DNA from 4 places in the Massilia sp. TWR1-2-2 genome. Region 3 is predicted to be linked to each of the others. Evidence: predicted binding sites of a transcription regulator. Region 3 holds the regulator's gene; each other region holds the start of a gene.

The links. The regulator sigma-54, encoded in region 3, starts transcription at its own class of promoters, with help from an activator protein. The targets are predictions, from matches to a motif close to TGGCANGNAANCTGCTTT.
Region 1: the regulator sigma-54 is predicted to act here: its motif matches at 2,798-2,815, upstream of ACP7DD_RS12200 (pilin).
Region 2: the regulator sigma-54 is predicted to act here: its motif matches at 2,477-2,494, upstream of ACP7DD_RS22440 (PEP-CTERM sorting domain-containing protein).
Region 4: the regulator sigma-54 is predicted to act here: its motif matches at 1,380-1,397, upstream of adh (aldehyde dehydrogenase).

Annotation. Positions count from the first base shown of each region.
Region 1 is NZ_JAFCWM010000011.1:42,654-46,999, reverse strand. It holds gene sucC (ADP-forming succinate--CoA ligase subunit beta) at 1-187, shown strand, start outside; gene sucD (succinate--CoA ligase subunit alpha) at 203-1,084, shown strand; gene ACP7DD_RS12210 (FHA domain-containing protein) at 1,186-1,755, shown strand; gene ACP7DD_RS12205 (pilin) at 1,956-2,429, shown strand; gene ACP7DD_RS12200 (pilin) at 2,869-3,342, shown strand; gene ACP7DD_RS12195 (pilin) at 3,744-4,217, shown strand.
Region 2 is NZ_JAFCWM010000031.1:45,041-49,386, reverse strand. It holds gene ACP7DD_RS22455 (hypothetical protein) at 371-664, shown strand; gene ACP7DD_RS22450 (NUDIX hydrolase) at 781-1,284, shown strand; gene mnmA (tRNA 2-thiouridine(34) synthase MnmA) at 1,281-2,384, shown strand; gene ACP7DD_RS22440 (PEP-CTERM sorting domain-containing protein) at 2,533-3,063, shown strand; gene ACP7DD_RS22435 (DMT family transporter) at 3,099-4,151, opposite strand; gene ACP7DD_RS22430 (hypothetical protein) at 4,180-4,346, opposite strand, start outside.
Region 3 is NZ_JAFCWM010000015.1:74,357-78,702, reverse strand. It holds gene lptC (LPS export ABC transporter periplasmic protein LptC) at 1-373, shown strand, start outside; gene lptA (lipopolysaccharide transport periplasmic protein LptA) at 405-968, shown strand; gene lptB (LPS export ABC transporter ATP-binding protein) at 968-1,720, shown strand; gene ACP7DD_RS15755 (RNA polymerase factor sigma-54) at 1,723-3,204, shown strand; gene hpf (ribosome hibernation-promoting factor, HPF/YfiA family) at 3,272-3,625, shown strand; gene ACP7DD_RS15745 (enoyl-CoA hydratase/isomerase family protein) at 3,744-4,346, shown strand, end outside.
Region 4 is NZ_JAFCWM010000042.1:9,637-13,982, forward strand. It holds gene adh (aldehyde dehydrogenase) at 1-1,312, opposite strand, end outside; gene ACP7DD_RS24125 (beta-propeller fold lactonase family protein) at 1,497-2,426, opposite strand; gene ACP7DD_RS24130 (TonB-dependent receptor family protein) at 2,611-4,346, shown strand, end outside.

The sequences.
Region 1 (4,346 bases), on a different contig from region 3:
TGCCGAAGGCGTCATCACCGCATCGAAAGCGGTGTCGCTGCAAGTGCCGCTGGTCGTGCGCATGAAGGGCACCAACGAAGAGATCGGCAAGAAGATGCTGGCCGACTCCGGCCTGCCGATCATCGCCGCCGATACGATGGAAGACGCAGCCAAGGCCGTCGTCGCCGCCGCTGCTGGTAAAGCCTAATCCGAAGGAAACAACATGTCGATCCTGATCAATAAAGATACCAAAGTAGTTACCCAGGGAATTACCGGCAAGACCGGTCAGTTCCACACCCGCATGTGCCGCGACTACGCGAACGGCAAAGAGGCGTTTGTCGCCGGCGTGAACCCGAAGAAGGCCGGCGACGACTTCGAAGGCATCCCGATTTTCGCCAGCGTCGCCGAAGCGAAAAAAGAAACCGGCGCCAACGTGTCGGTCATCTACGTGCCGCCAGCAGGCGCTGCCGCGGCGATCTGGGAAGCCGTCGAAGCCGAACTCGACCTGGCCATCTGCATCACCGAAGGCATTCCAGTGCGCGACATGATGGCGCTGAAAGACCGCATGGCGAAAGCCGGCTCGAAGACCTTGCTGCTCGGTCCAAACTGCCCTGGCCTGATCACGCCTGACGAAATCAAGATCGGCATCATGCCGGGCCACATCCACAAGAAGGGCCGCATCGGCGTCGTCTCGCGCTCGGGCACGTTGACGTACGAAGCAGTCGGCCAATTGACCGCGCTGGGCTTGGGCCAATCGTCGGCCGTGGGCATTGGCGGCGACCCGATCAACGGCCTGAAGCACATCGACATCATGCAGATGTTCAATGACGATCCTGAGACCGATGCGGTCATCATGATCGGCGAGATCGGCGGACCGGATGAGGCGAACGCTGCCTACTGGATCAAGGACAACATGAAGAAGCCAGTGGTCTGCTTCATCGCCGGCGTCACCGCGCCACCGGGCAAGCGCATGGGCCATGCCGGCGCGCTGATCTCGGGCGGCGCCGATACCGCGCAAGCCAAGCTCGACATCATGGAAGCGTGCGGCATCAAGGCCACCAAGAACCCGTCGGAAATGGCGCGCCTGCTGAAAGCCATGCTGTAAAGTAATTAATGCCCAGCTAAACATCACTGGGCGGCAGAGGTACAATCAACGGGGAGCGCAAGCTCCCCGTTGGCGTTTACAGCCGACCCTGGAGGCCAGCAGTGGCGAAAATAATCATATCGCGCGATGCGAAGGCAGTGCAGGAGGTCGAACTCGGCGCCGGCCAGACCACCATCGGCCGGCATCCGCAGAACGACGTGGTGATCGGTCACCAGGCCGTCAGCAGCCGCCATGCCGCCGTCACCAGCATCGACGGCATGGCAACAATCGAGGACCTCGACAGCAGCAATGGCACCTTCGTCAATGGGCTGCGCATCGGCCGCAAGGTGTTGTCGGACGGCGACCGCGTCACCATCGGCGATGTCCGCATAGACTATATGGCGAACGGCGCGCCGGTCGCGCCGGCGCTGGCCAGCATCGAGGTGCTCAATGGCGTCAGTACCGGCAGGGTGCTGATTCTGTCGAAGCCGCTGACGACACTCGGTAGCCCCGGGGTGCTGGTGGTCGTCATCAGCCGTCAGGCTGACGGCTATTTCGTCGCCCAAGTGCAGGGAGTGGCCGCCGCGCAGGTTAACGGCGTCCCGGTCGGCCGCACGCCGCGCCGGCTAGCCGACGGCGACGAACTGGAACTGACCGGCACCCGCATGCGCTTTGCAGCCCAATCGGGATGAATCGACGCTCCGCGTCGTCAAGATGACAATATTCGGTGGGAAACTGACAATTTTCGTCAGTTGTGCGACAAGAAACGTCGAATGAGCCGTAATTTAATAACGTATGCATAAGGAAAGCCGTTATTTCCATGCTGGCACGTCTATTGCTCTACATAAACTCAGAAGCACTGAACATATAACCCTACCCTAGGAGCAGCAAAATGAAATCGATGAAAATGGTTAAGAAGGCGCAAGCTGGTTTCACCCTGATCGAACTGATGATCGTTGTGGCAATTATCGGTATCCTCGCCGCCGTGGCAATTCCTGCGTACCAGGACTATGTCGCCAAGTCGAAATTCGCCGCAGCGCTGGCTGAGGTAGCGCCGGCCAAAACCGGCTTCGAAGTCGCGCTGAACGACGGCCTGACCCCGGTCATCCCGGCAGCCGGCACCGCGCCAGCAGCAACCGAAGCCGCAGTCGGCGTACAAGCTGCAAACGCCAATACCACGATCGTCGTCACCACCTCCACCACGGCTGGCGTTGTCACCGCGACCATCGTCGGCGGCTCGGCTCAAGTCAAGGACAAGACCATCACCCTGAGCCGTAACGCCACCGACGGCAAGTGGACCTGCGCCACCACGGTAGTCCAGAAACTCGTTGGCCCGGCTAGCGTCTGCACGGGCGCGGCGACGTAATTTAGCGGCGCCCACGCGCCGGCTGACCGAAAACCCCGGCTTGCGGCGACGCAAGCCGGGGTCTTTCATTGAGCGAACGCCCCACTCAGTCGGGCCGTTCGAACTAGCGGTGAACGGCGGAGTCAAACCGACCTGACCGCCGTCGGGAGCTGCGCGGCCGAGCGAGGTCGAACAGTTAATCGTTCGGGTCGCGAGCCTGTCGCGGCCTCCCCGTGCCGGGCGCGCGGACGTGTCAAGGTAGGGGCGATCGCGTCAGAAATTGACAGATTTTTTCGGCGGCCTGACAGAATTTGTCAGAGGGCAGACAAAAAATGTCGATCCAATTAATGTTAAATAACGTCACTGCAACGAAAACGCGTATTTTCAGCTGGCACGGATGTTGCTCTAAATAAACTCAGAAGCATTGAACGTATTAACCCCCTACACTAGGAGCAGCAAAATGAAATCGATGAAAATGGTTAAGAAGGCACAAGCTGGTTTCACCCTGATCGAACTGATGATCGTTGTTGCTATTATCGGTATCCTCGCTGCTGTGGCAATTCCTGCGTACCAGGACTATGTCGCCAAGTCGAAATTTGCCGCTGCGCTGGCTGAAGTAGCCCCTGCCAAAACGGGCTTCGAAGTTGCGCTGAACGACGGCCTGACCCCGGTCATCCCGGCAGCCGGCACCGCGCCGGCAGCAACCGAAGCCGCAGTCGGCGTACAAGCTGCAAACGCCAATACCACGATCGTCGTCACCACCTCCACCACGGCTGGCGTTGTCACCGCGACCATCGTCGGCGGCTCGGCTCAAGTCAAGGACAAGACCATCACCCTGAGCCGTAACGCCACCGACGGCAAGTGGACCTGCGCCACCACGGTAGTCCAGAAACTCGTTGGCCCGGCTACCGTCTGCACGGGCGCAGCGACGTAATTTAGCGGCGCGCAGGCGCCGGCTGAACGAAAACCCCGGCTTGCGGCGACGCAAGCCGGGGTTCTTAATTTAGCGATGGCCCCACTCAGTTGGGCCTTTCGAAATAGCGGTGAACGGCATTCAATAAGACTCATCGCCGTTGAGAGGATGCGCGCGGCCGAGGGAGTTCAAACAGGTAATCGCGCAGGTCGCCAGTCTGTCGCGGCCTCGGCGTCAGAAAGTGACAAGCTTTTGCCGGCGGTCTGACAAAATTTGTCAGCGGGCGGACAAAACATGTCGATCAATTGACGGTTAATAGCGTCACTACAACGAAAACGTATATTTCCAAGCTGGCACGTCTGTTGCTATACATAAACTCAGAAGCATTCAACGTGTTAACCCCCTACACTAGGAGCAACAAAATGAAATCGATGAAAATGGTTAAGAAGGCACAAGCTGGTTTCACCCTGATCGAACTGATGATCGTTGTGGCTATTATCGGTATCCTGGCTGCCGTGGCAATTCCTGCGTACCAGGACTATGTCGCCAAATCGAAATTTGCCGCTGCGCTGGCTGAAGTAGCCCCTGCCAAGACGGGTTTCGAAGTCGCACTGAACGACGGTCTGACCCCGGTCATTCCGGCAGCCGGCACCGCGCCAGCAGCAACCGAGGCCGCAGTCGGCGTACAAGCTGCAAACGCCAACACCACGATCGTCGTCACCACCTCCACCACGGCTGGCGTTGTCACCGCGACCATCGTCGGCGGCTCGGCTCAAGTCAAGGGCAAGACCATCACCCTGAGCCGTAACGCCACCGACGGCAAGTGGACCTGCGCCACCACGGTAGTCCAGAAACTCGTCGGCCCAGCCAGCGTCTGCACCGGAGCAGCGACATAATGTAGCGTTATGCGGCATCCGGCGCCGCCCTTACCAAAATCCCTGCTGGCGGCGACGCCAGCGGGGATTTTGTCATTCAGGCCCGGCGATCCAACGACCTTCTGACGATCGGCGATCAGCGCCTCGTAG
Region 2 (4,346 bases), on a different contig from region 3:
TTCAGTTAATTGCCGATCCGCAACGATTCGATGGCCAATCAGTCCATGTAATCGGGTTCTTGCGTTTGGAATTCGAAGGAAATGCTGTTTATCTCCACCGTGAAGACTTCGAAAAGGCGATACTTCAAAACGGGATTTCGATCGACCTAACGGACTCTCAACTGCGGTCGTCCGCGAAGCTAAATAATGGGTACGTCCTTGTTGAGGGCATATTTAGCGCGAGCGAGAGGGGCCATTTAGGTATTTGGCCTGGCTCCTTGCAGCGAGTCAGCAGGTTGAGTAAGTGGTCGGTTGACTGGCGTCGTCGGACACGAACCAAGCCATAACTCACCGTGAGTTGCAACGGCCTGTGTAATTCGGAGGTGGTCTCATGCAATTGACGCCAAAGTTTGGACTTGCAGTGGCGGCAGGATTGATTTTCTTTGGTGCGGCGCTCGCGACCTACCATTACACGAAAGCGGCGTATCGGGCAGTTGGCTTTAACGATGGAACTATCGATACAAATACGCGAACGCTGCAGCGGTTTACAGAAATCGCGGGTGCAATTCCAGTGTGCACGAAGGAGCAACGCCGCGCAGGCAAGGAATTTGTCTCTGTTAAGGCAGAGGCCATTTACGCTATTGCTAAAGGCCCCAACATGATTTCGTTATGCCGAGCAAGTTAGGTGTCCCTGCGCCCAACCGCCGCCCGCAGCCAACTTTCAAATTCCACTCTTAGCCGGACTGCGGGCGCACGCGGCGGCGCCAAGGTAGAATGTCGGCTCATTTCGAAAGAGTGCCCATGCCGAATACCTGGAAACCGTCCGTCACCGTCGCCGCCGTCATCGAACGCGATGGCCGCTTTCTGCTGATCGAAGAAGAGACCAGCGAAGGCGTGAAGCTGAACCAGCCGGCCGGCCACCTCGATCCGCACGAGTCGCTCGAACAGGCGGTGGTGCGCGAGGTGCTCGAAGAGACGGCGCACGACTTCACGCCGACGGCGCTGGTGGGCATGTACATGTCGCGCTACACCTCCAAGCGGCGCGGCACCGACGTGACGTACCTGCGCTTCACCTTTTGCGGCACGCCCGGCATGGAGCACGACGTGCCGCTCGATCACGGCATCATCCGCACGCTGTGGATGACGCGCGACGAAATCGCCGCCTGCGAAGAGCGCCACCGCAGCCCGATCGTGCTGCGCTGCGTCGACGACTACCTGGCCGGCCTGCGCGCCCCTTTGGCGCTGCTGCACACCCACGCCTCGGTCTTCGAGGGCGGGCTTACTTTAAAGACGGACGTGACATGAGCAAGAAAAAAGTCGTGATCGGGATGTCGGGCGGTGTCGACTCCTCGGTGGCGGCGTGGATGCTGAAGGAACAGGGCTACGAAGTGATCGGCCTGTTCATGAAGAACTGGGAAGACGACGACGATTCCGAATTCTGCTCCTCGCGCCAGGACTGGATCGACGCGGCCAGCGTGGCCGACGTGGTCGGCGTCGACATCGAGGCGGTCAATTTCGCCGCCGAGTACAAGGACCGCGTGTTCGCCGAATTCCTGCGCGAGTACCAGGCCGGCCGCACGCCGAACCCGGACGTGCTGTGCAACGCCGAGATCAAGTTCAAGGCTTTCCTCGACCATGCGATGCACCTCGGCGCCGACCTGATCGCCACCGGCCACTATGCGCGCGTGCGCGAAAACGCCGGCAAGTTCGAGCTGCTCAAGGCGGTCGACGCCACCAAGGACCAGAGCTACTTCCTGCACCGGCTGAACCAGGCGCAGTTATCCAAGACCTTGTTCCCGCTGGGCGAAATCCCGAAGACCGAAGTGCGCAAACTGGCCGAAAAACTGGCGCTGCCGAACGCGGCGAAGAAGGATTCGACCGGCATCTGCTTCATCGGCGAGCGGCCGTTCCGCGATTTCCTGAACCGCTACCTGTCGTACAAGCCGGGTCCGATGAAGCTCGATGACGGCACCACCGTCGGCGAGCATGTCGGGCTGTCGTTCTACACGCTCGGCCAGAGGAAGGGCATCGGCATCGGCGGCCTGAAATCCCACCGCAACGCCGACGGTACCAGCGAGCCATGGTTCGTCGCGCGCAAGGACATCGAGAACAACACCCTGTACATCGTGCAGGGACATGACCATCCGTGGCTGCTGTCGTCGTCGCTGGTTGCGGCGCAGGCGAGCTGGGTGGCCGGCGTGGCGCCCGAAGCGCGCCTGATGGCGGCCAAGACGCGCTACCGCCAGGCCGACGTCGCCTGCGCCATCGTGCCGAATGGCGATGACCGCTTCGAGCTGCGCTTCGACGATCCGCAGTGGGCAGCGACGCCCGGCCAGTCGGCGGTGCTGTACGACGGCGACGTCTGCCTCGGCGGCGGCATCATCGACAGCGTCACCGCGGTGTAGCGCCATGGTTGGCTGTCGGTTTTCTTTACATGCTGGTCGCGGTGTTACTGCTGCGAATTTGTAAGTTCTTGAAATCAATATGAATTTCCGGTTGGCACGATTACTGCTCTACTGTCCGAGCAGTCTAAAACTAACCTGGAAAAATATAATGAACAAGAAATTCCTGTCAGCATCCGTCTTTGCCGCCGTCGTACTCTTGAGCGCGATGCTTCCCGCGCAGGCTACGCCGATCACCTATGCCTTGCAAAACGTAACTTTCACCGATGGCACCTCTGCCGCCGGCAGCTTTGTATTCGACGCGGCGACACACAAGTCATCCGGCTACAGCATCGCCACCCGCCCCGGAATCATGTCGGCGTTCAACTGGAATCAGGCAAATAGCGGCCTGTACTTTGGCGGCGGGGCCGGTCCGAACAATTTCACCCTGATCACGACCGACGGCCGCCGCGTTTTTAATTTTTCCTTCCTGGCCCCATTCACGGATGCCGGCGGAACGAACCTCATCAATATCGCCAGTACTTACGAATGCAACAACTGCGGTACGTTCCGCCGCGTGAACGGTGGCTCCGTCACGTCGATCGATGCGGTCAACGTGCCTGAGCCGGGCACCCTGCCGCTGGCATTTGCGGCGCTTGGCGTGCTTGGCTTCCTGCACCGCCGCCGGAAACAGACCGCCTGATTTGTCCAGGCGGTAGCGCCGGTCATCGCGCCGGCTCAGTGACCATGCCGGTGATGGATATCCGGCGTATGCGCGTGCCCGTGCGTCAGTTCAGTGTGTGCATGCGCGTGCGTGTGCGGCGCGGCGCCGTCCCCGCCGTCGTCGTGTTCGTGCTGGTGATGCGCGTCGTGATGATGCGCGTGCGCGTGCGCCATCGGCTCGTGCGTGTGCGCGTGCTCATGGCGCTCGGTCAGGTGCAGCCAGATACCGGCCGCCATCAGCACAGCCGCCAGCCAGAACGCCGCTCCAGGGGTTTCGCCCAGCAGCACCAGCGACAGCGCCACGCCGATGAACGGCCCGACGGCGAAATACGCACCGGTGCGCGCCGTGCCCAGATGGCGCAAGGCGAGCACGAACAACACCAGCGACAGCCCATAGCTGCAAAATCCCAGCAAGGCAGCGACCAGCGTGGTAGTGAGCGGAGGCGGCGCCTGGCCCAGCATGAACGCCAGCGCCAGGTTGACGCTGCCGGCGACCAGCCCCTTGACGGCGGCAATCTGCACTGCATCGCTGGCCGATATCTTGCGCGTCAAGTTGTTGTCGATGCCCCAGCACAGACAGGCGCCGAGGATGGCCAGGCCCGACCACGGCACGCCGCCCAGCGGCCCGCTCGGCCAGTTCAGCACCACGCTGCCGGCGACAATGAGCAGCATGCCGATGAAGATGCGGCGATCGAAATTCTCCTTGAAGGCGAACCACGCCAGCGCCGCGGTGAATACGCCCTCGGTATTAAGCAGCAGCGAGGCTGTCGACGCCGCGGTGGTGGCCAGGCCGGCCATCAGCAAGACCGGTCCGAGGATGCCGCCGAATACGGTCGCGCCCATCAGCCAGGGCCAGTCGCGCGCCATCAGCCGGTCGGCACGCTCGCCCGCTGCCTTGCCGGCGAGCCTGCGGGCGCCGTACCACGCGACCAGGCCGATCCCGCTGCCAATGTAAAGCAGCGCGGCCAGCATCATCGGCGCCATTTCGCCAAGCAGCGTTTTCGCAAAGGGCGCACTGGCGCCAAATAAAATGGCTGCCATCAACGCATAAAGAACACCTTGCTGCATCGGGGCCTCTCAGGGGCGGAAGAACGACTTACTTTACCGAAAAACGCACGCTGACCACGTCCTTGTTGGCGAACGTGACTGACGCAACTGCCTTGTTGCCGCGCGCCAGGCTGACGCCTTTGGCAACCAGCGTATTGGCGCCGGACGCTGCGAGCGGCAGCACCGATTTGCTGGCGCCCTGCAGCACCGTCAGCG
Region 3 (4,346 bases):
AAAGCTGACCCACCGCCCGAGCGACGACTCGCTGCACGTCGACATGCCGGTGGTGCGCAACATGGGATCGAAGCAACCGCCGATGACGATGACGGCGAAAGAAGCGCACATCGACCAGACCAACAACATCGTCGACCTGGTCGGCTCCGTCGATATCCAGCGCCCGCCGCAAGGCGCCACGCAGGCGCTGCACCTGCAAACGTCCGCGCTGACCGTGTTCCCCGACGAAGAGCGGATGCAGACGAAGCAGCCATTTCAGATGGTAGTGGGCGCCAGCACGGTGTCCGGTGTCGGCATGAAAGCCAATAACGCCACAGGCCAGGTCGATGTGCAGAGCAAGGGTGAATTAACGCTGCCGCCGCGCGCGCGTTGAGACGGAAGTCTAGAAAAATATGGGAATAAATATGAAAAAAATTTTGGTGAGTGTCGCTTGTTTGGCTGCGTGCGTTTCAGCTCTGGCCGAGCGCGCCGATGCGCTCAAGCCGATCAAGGTGAACGCCGAATCCATCATGGCTAACACCGTCAACGAGGGTGGCACCGCCGAAGGCAATGTGGTGCTCACGCGCGGCACCTTGATCATGAAGGCAGCCAAACTGACCGCCGCGATCGACCCGCAAGGCTATCAGTTCGTGACGCTGCAAGCGGCGCCGGGTGGACTGGCCACATTCCGCCAGAAAAAGGACGGCGGCCCCGATTTGTGGATCGAGGGCGAGGCCGAACGCATCGAATACGACGACAAGACCGATGTGGTCAAGCTCAAGGGCAGGGCGAAGGTCCGCAACCTGGAGGGCACGCGGGTAACCGGCAGCTCTGAAGGCGCGTTCATTTCGTATGACAGCCGCAAGGAAGTTGTCACCACGACCAATACCGCTACGGGCGAGAGCAAGACCGGTGGCGGCCGCGTCGAGTGGATCATCGACTCGCGCAGGTCGCCCGCTCCGGCGGCTCCGGCCCCAGGAAAACAATAATGGAACAAAGCTGCGGCAGTACCCTGATCGTACGCGGCCTGCAAAAGAGCTACGGCAAGCGCCTGGTGGTGCGCGACGTCTCGCTGCAGGTCGAGTGCGGCGAAGTGGTCGGACTGCTCGGACCCAACGGCGCCGGCAAGACTACCTCGTTCTACATGATCGTCGGCCTGGTGCCGTCGGACGCCGGCTCGATCGACATCAGCGGCGTCGACATCTCGAGCATGCCGATTCACCGCCGCGCCTCGCTCGGCCTGTCGTACCTGCCGCAGGAAGCGTCGGTGTTTCGCAAGCTGACGGTGGAAGACAATATCCGCGCGGTGCTCGAACTGCAGAAGGTCGATGGCAAGGCGCTGACCAAGGCGCAGATCAACCAGCGCCTCGACACGCTGCTGGCCGACCTGCAGATCGAGAAGCTGCGCGAGAACCAGGCGCTGTCGCTGTCGGGCGGCGAACGGCGCCGGGTCGAGATCGCGCGCGCGCTCGCCACCAATCCGCGCTTCGTGCTGCTCGACGAGCCGTTCGCCGGCGTCGACCCGATCGCGGTCATCGAGATCCAGCGCATCGTGCGCTTCCTCAAGGAGCGCGGCATCGGCGTGCTGATCACCGACCACAACGTGCGCGAGACGCTCGGCATCTGCGACCGCGCCTACATCATCAACCAGGGCGCGGTGCTTGCGTCGGGCCGCCCCGACGACATCATTGCAGACGAATCGGTGCGGCGCGTCTACCTCGGTGAACACTTCCGGATGTAGCGATGAAACAGTCACTCCAGCTACGGACCTCGCAACACCTGGCGCTCACGCCGCAACTGCAGCAGTCGATACGCCTGCTGCAGTTGTCCACGCTTGAACTGCACCAGGAACTCGAGCATCTGCTGTCGGACAATCCGCTGCTCGAGCGGCTCGACGACCCGCTGGACAACTCGGTGCGGCTGCTCGCCGACGGCGCCATCGGCTCGAGCGCCGCGCCCGGTGAAGCTGCGCCCGAGCCAGGCGCGCAGGATGCGCCGCCGGCCGATGCGCCAGCGGCGGAAGGCGAGGGCGGCGACGTCGACAGCGCGCCGGCCGAAAGCGGCGCCGACAGCGACGACTGGGGCGAGTCCGCCCGCAACAAGGCGCCCGACGACGAGGACTCGCGCCCGCAGCTCGAAGCGTCCGCGGTGACCCTGCGCGACCACCTGATGGAGCAGATGCGCCTGGCCGTGCTGGAAGTGCGCGACCGCGCGCTGGTCGAACTGATGGTCGACGCGCTCGACGACAACGGCTACCTGACCGAGTCGCTCGAAGAGATCTTCGAGCGCATGCCGCCCGAACTCGAACTCGATCTCGATGAACTGAAGACGGCGCTGTCGCTGCTGCAAAGTTTTGATCCGGTCGGCGTCGGCGCGCGCAACGCGTCCGAATGCCTGGCGCTGCAGATCCGCCGCATGCCGGGCGTACCGATGGTCACGCGGCGCATGGCGCTGAAGATTGTCACGGACCACCTGACGTGGTTTGCCCAGCGCGAATTCAACAAGCTGAAAAAATCGCTCGACTGCGACGACGAGGACCTGCGTGAGGCGCAGTGCGTGATTCGCCAGTGCAATCCTCACCCGGGCGCCGCGTTCGGTTCAGGTGCGTCAGACTACGTGGTGCCGGACGTCATCGTGCGCAAATCCAAGAGCGGCTGGACGGTGACATTGAACCACGACGTGATGCCGCGGCTGCGCGTCAACAGCATGTACGCCAACTTGCTCAAGCAGGGCAAGGGCGAAGGGCAGATGGGCGCGCAGTTGCAGGAAGCCAAGTGGTTGATCAAGAATATGCGCCAGCGCTTCGATACGATCCTGCGCGTGGCGCAAGCTATTGTTGAGCGCCAACGCAATTTCTTTTCCCACGGCGCAGTTGCCATGCGCCCCCTTGTGCTGCGTGAAATTGCTGATACACTGGGTTTACACGAGAGTACTATTTCTCGGGTCACAACTCAGAAATACATGCTGACACCGCATGGAATGTTTGAGTTGAAATATTTTTTTGGTAGCCACGTCGCCACTGAAGCAGGAGGAGAAGCATCCTCGACGGCGATACGGGCACTCATCGTGCAACTGACAGGAGCAGAAGACCCTAAAAACCCACTATCAGACAGTAAGATTGCAGACATGCTGGGGGAACAGGGAATGGTCATTGCGCGGCGCACAGTCGCCAAGTACCGCGAAGCGCTGAAGATCCCACCTGTAACTCTCAGGAAAAGTCTGTAAAGTTTTTACGATGTTCCTCTGCGCTTATGACGCATGAACAGGAAGCGACATCATCAAAGGAGTGTGTATGAATCTCACAATCAGTGGACATCATCTTGAAGTGACACCAGCCATCCGCGATTACGTACAAACCAAACTGGAGCGAGTGAAGCGACATTTCGATCAAGTCATCGACATTGCCGTGATCCTCACAGTTGACAATCTTACTGAAAAAGAAAAGCGGCAAAAAGCCGAAGTCAATCTGCGGTTGCCGGGCAAGACGGTCAATGTCGCCAGCATGTCGCACGACCTGTACGCGGCGATCGACACACTGATCGACAAGCTCGATCGCCAGGTCATGAAGTACAAATCCCAGCTGCAGGAACATGGCCACAAGGCCATCAAGCACCTGCCTGAGGAAGAGATCATCGCCGCTGCGTAAGCCGGCCGATCGAGCAAGCGAGGGCGCCTTCACGGCGCCCTTTTCAATTCGATTTCACCCTGCACGGATGAGGTGCTGGCGTGCGCTAGAATGCAGCTTTAACATCGACAAGCACACCATGACCGACTTCGTCAAAACCCATGTTGCCAACGGCACCGGCGTCATCACGCTCGACCGTCCCCGTTCGCTCAATTCGCTGTCGCTCGACATGGTGCGCGCGCTGACCGACGCGCTGCTGGCCTGGCGCGACGATCCGCAGGTCGACGCTGTCGTGCTTCGCAGCACCTCCGAAAAAGCCTTGTGCGCCGGCGGCGACATCCGTTTCTTCTACGACGTCGGCAGCGCGCCGACCACCGGCGGCAGCGCTTCGCTGGAAGACTTTTTCACCGAGGAATATCGCCTCAACCATTTGATCTATCACTACCCGAAACCGTACGTCGCGTTGATGGACGGCGTCGTCATGGGCGGCGGCCTCGGCATCGCTGAAGCGGGTCCGCGCGGCCTGCGCGTGGTTACCGACGGCACCAAGATGGCGATGCCCGAAGTAAACATCGGCTTGTTCCCGGATGTCGGCGGCAGCTATTTCCTGTCGCGCGCACCGGGCAGGCTGGGCTACTACCTTGGGCTGACCGGCTTGACCATCCGCGCCGCAGACGCGCTGTACGCGGGCCTGGCCGACACCTTCGTGCCGCAGGCGCAGATGCCGGCGCTGGCGCAGTTG
Region 4 (4,346 bases), on a different contig from region 3:
CGCGCGTCCACAACCCGGCGCCCAGCCCGTACAAGGTGTCGTTGGCGATGCGGATGGCGTCGGCCTCATCCTTGAACGTCGTGACCGACACCACCGGCCCGAAGATCTCTTCCTGGAAGACGCGCATCTTGTTGTCGCCCTTGAACACGGTCGGCGTGACGTAGTAGCCGTCCTTGAGGTCGCCTTCCTGGTCGAAGCGTGCGCCGCCGGCCAGCACCGCGGCACCTTCCTGCTTGCCAATGTCCAGGTAGGACAGGATTTTCTCGAGCTGCTCCTGCGAGGCCTGCGCGCCGATCATTGTCGACAAATCGAGCGGATTGCCCTGCTTGATGGCGGCCACGCGTTTCAGCGCCCGTTCGATGAACTTGTCATAGATCGACTCCTCGATCAGCACGCGCGATGGGCAGGTGCATACCTCACCCTGATTCAGCGCAAACATGGTGAAGCCTTCCAGGCACTTGTCGAAAAAGTCGTCATCGGCGTCCATGACGTCGGCGAAGAAAATATTGGGCGACTTGCCGCCCAGTTCGAGCGTGACCGGGATCAGGTTCTGCGCGGCGTACCCCATGATCAGGCGGCCGGTGCCGGTCTCGCCGGTGAAGGCGATCTTGGCGATGCGCTTGTTCGACGCCAGCGGCTTGCCCGCTTCGAGGCCAAAGCCGTTGACGATGTTGAGCACGCCGGGCGGCAGCAGATGACCGATCAGTTCGATCAGCACCATGATCGATGCCGGCGTCTGTTCGGCCGGCTTGAGCACGACGCAGTTGCCGGCGGCCAGCGCGGGCGCAAGTTTCCACACCGCCATCAGGATCGGAAAATTCCACGGGATGATCTGGCCGACCACGCCGAGCGGCTCGTGAAAGTGGTAGGCGTAGGTTTCGTGGTCGATTTGCGCGACCGAACCTTCCTGGGCCCGGATGCAACCGGCAAAGTAACGGAAATGGTCGATCGCCAGCGGGATGTCGGCCGCCATCGTCTCGCGGATCGGTTTGCCGTTGTCGATCGTCTCGGCAGTGGCGATCAGCGTCAGGTTCTGCTCCATGACGTCCGCAATCTTGTTGAGGATGTTGGCGCGCTCGGCCTGCGACGTCTTGCCCCAGGCATCCTTGGCGGCGTGCGCGGCGTCCAGCGCAAGCTCGATGTCTTCGGCGCTGGAGCGCGCGATCTCGCAAAACGGCTGGCCGGTGATCGGGGTGATGTTGGCGAAGTACTCGCCCTTGGCCGGGGCGACGAACTTGCCGCCGATGTAGTTGTCGTAGCGCTGCTTGAACGGGTTGGCGACGCCCAGTTTGCTGATGTCCGCGAGATTCATGTCGTCCTCTGAGTGGTGTGGTTGTTAAACCGTCGGTTCGACGGAGTCGTGTTGAGTACAACCGTGATTCGCAAGCACCGTGCCAGCGCCCCGCCGACCGCGCCCGCATAGGAGCTCGATGCACGCTGCATGCATCACGGTGGCGAACACATGATCCAGAATGGAACAGGTGTCACGTTACGGTTCAACGGATGACCACGCCCCAAGGCAGTTCGCCCACCTCGATGTCGGCGAGCTTGCGCGCGCTGGCGGTGTCGATCACCGACACGCTGTTGGATCGGCCGTTGGCGACGTACAGCTTGGCGCCATCAGGCGTGAGCGCCATGTTCCACGGACGCTTGCCGACCGCGATGGTGGCGCTGACGCTGTTGCTGGCGGTGTCGATCACCATCACGCTGCCGTCGGTGCCGTTCGACACGTACACCTGCTTGCCGCTCGGATGCACGGCGATGCCATTCGCATTTTTCCCGGCCGGAATGGTGGCCAGCGCGCGCTGCGTCGCCAGGTCGACCACGTACACCGCGTTGACCAGTTCGCACGCAACGTAGGCGCGGCTCGAATCGGGCGCGAAGCCGATGCCGCGCGGGCGCGCGCCGACCGCGATGGCGCCCGTCTGGCGGCGCAGGGAAACATCGATCACGTCGACCTGCCGGGCGTTTTCGGCGCTGACCAGCAGATAGCGCCCGTCCGGGCTGAACACCGCGTGTTCAGGGTTTTCGCCTTCGACCCTGATGTCGGCGAGCTGGGCGCCGGTATGCGTATCGAACAAGGTGACACTGTTGCTCTCCTCGACGGCGACGGCGACGTAGCGGCCGTCGGCGGAGATGCCGACGCCTTCCGGCGACTTACCGAGCGGCATCGACCGGGTCGCGCCGTCGCTTGTTGCCACGGTCAGCAAGGCGCCGCTGGCGGCGTCGGAAAGGTACAGGCGCTGGCCGGACGGATCGATGGCGATGCCGCGCGGGCGCTTGCCGGCGGCAATCTCGCGCACCACCGTGTCGGTGGCGGTGTCGATTACGCTGACGGTGCCCGATTTCTCGTTCGGCACGTAGGCGAACGGCGCCGCGTGGACGTAGTTCGCCAGCGCCAGCAACAACATCAACGAGGTTTTCATGGGTGCTCCTCCACAAGTCGCGCGCGCGGCTGCGCGTGCTTTGACAGCCCATGCTGCAAGCGCCGTGCCACCCAAGTGTGCGGCGCAACATCGGGCATGGCAGGTATATTGCTTATGGCGAGTCGAGACTTGCCGGCACCTGCGTGCCCCGGCGAGCGCCGATATCACATCAATGGAGATCACCATGCCGCACCCGTTTCGCCTGAATGCCATGACCAGCCTGTTCGCCGCCGGCTCCACCATCATCGCGCCGGCCGTGTGCGCCGCCGACGCTCCTGTGCTGGCAGACGTGGTGGTGGTCAGCGCCAGCCGCATCGAGCACAATAGTTTTGACCTGCCGGCATCGATCGACCTGGTCGACGGCGCCCGCATCCGCGACGGCCAGACGCGCGTCAACGCCTCCGAGGCGCTGGCCTCGGTGCCCGGCCTGGTCGCGCAAAACCGCCAGAACTACGCGCAGGACCTGCAGATTTCGTCGCGCGGCTTCGGCGCGCGCTCGGCGTTCGGCGTGCGCGGCGTGCGCCTGATCAGCGACGGCGTACCGGCCAGCATGCCGGACGGCCAGGGCCAGCCGTCCTCGTTCAACCTCGACATGGCCGAACGGATAGAGGTGCTGCGCGGCCCCTTCTCGGCCATCTACGGCAACCACTCGGGCGGCGTGATCCAGCTGTTCACGCGCGACGGAAAAGGCCGCCCAACGGTCGAACTGAACCTGTCCGGCGGCAGCTATGGCAGCCGCAAGGCGGATCTCAGCGCCCAGGGCAGCAGCGGCGCGCTCGGCTACGTCATCGACGCCTCGCGCTTCGAGACAGACGGCTATCGCGACCACAGCGCCGCCACGCGCGATCAGGGCTTCGTCAAGCTGACGATGGCGCCCAACACGGGGGGCAAGCTGACGCTGGTGGCCAACTCGCTGCGCCAGGACGGCACCCAGGATCCGCTCGGTGTGACGTGGGGGACGTATCAACGCGATCCGCGCGCCGGCGAAATCGACGCCACCGATACGGCGACGCCGAAGCGCACGCTGGCCGCGCGCTACGACACCCGCAAGGACATCAATCATCAGCAGGCCGGCCTGGCCTTCGACCAGCGCTTCGGCGACGACCGCCTGCACGTGATGGTCTACGGCGGCAATCGCCAGGTGACCCAGTTCCAGTCGTTCTCGAAAGCGTTCCAGGTGCCGCCGACGCACTCGGGCGGCGTGGTCGACTTCGACCGCGACTTCCATGGCGCCGACATCCACTGGACCAGCGTGCGCGCACTCGGCGCCGGCAAGCTGACGACGACTTTCGGGGTCGATTACGGCAAGTCGGACGACGCCCGCCGCGGCTTCGAAAATTTCATCGGCAACCAGTTCGGCGTGGTCGGCGCGCCGCGGCGCGACGAGCAGGACACCCTGTCCAGTGTCGATCCGTACCTGCAGGCCGAATGGGCGACAGGCTCGTGGGTGATGACCGGCGCGGTGCGCCACACGCGCATGAAGATCGCGGTGAGCGACCGCTACACCAGCAACGGCAACGACAGCGGCAGTGTCGACTATCGCCACACCACGCCGGTGCTGGGTGTGCTGTACAAAGTGAGCCCTGTGCTGAACGTGTACGCCAGCGCCGCGCGCGGCTTCGAGACGCCGACGCTGAACGAATTGTTCTACTCGGGCGCCGGCGCCGGTTTCAACTTTGGCCTGAAGCCGGCCGAGAGCATGCATGTCGAGGCGGGGCTGAAGGCGATCGTCGGATCGAACACCCGGATCAACACGGCGCTGTTCCAGGTTCGCACCAGCGATGAACTCGTGGTCGACTCCTCCGCCGGCGGACGCACCAGCTACAAGAACGCCGGCAAAACGCTGCGCCAGGGCGCCGAACTGTCGCTCGACACCAGTTTTGGCGCCGGTTTCAGCGGACGGCTCGCGCTGACGGCTCT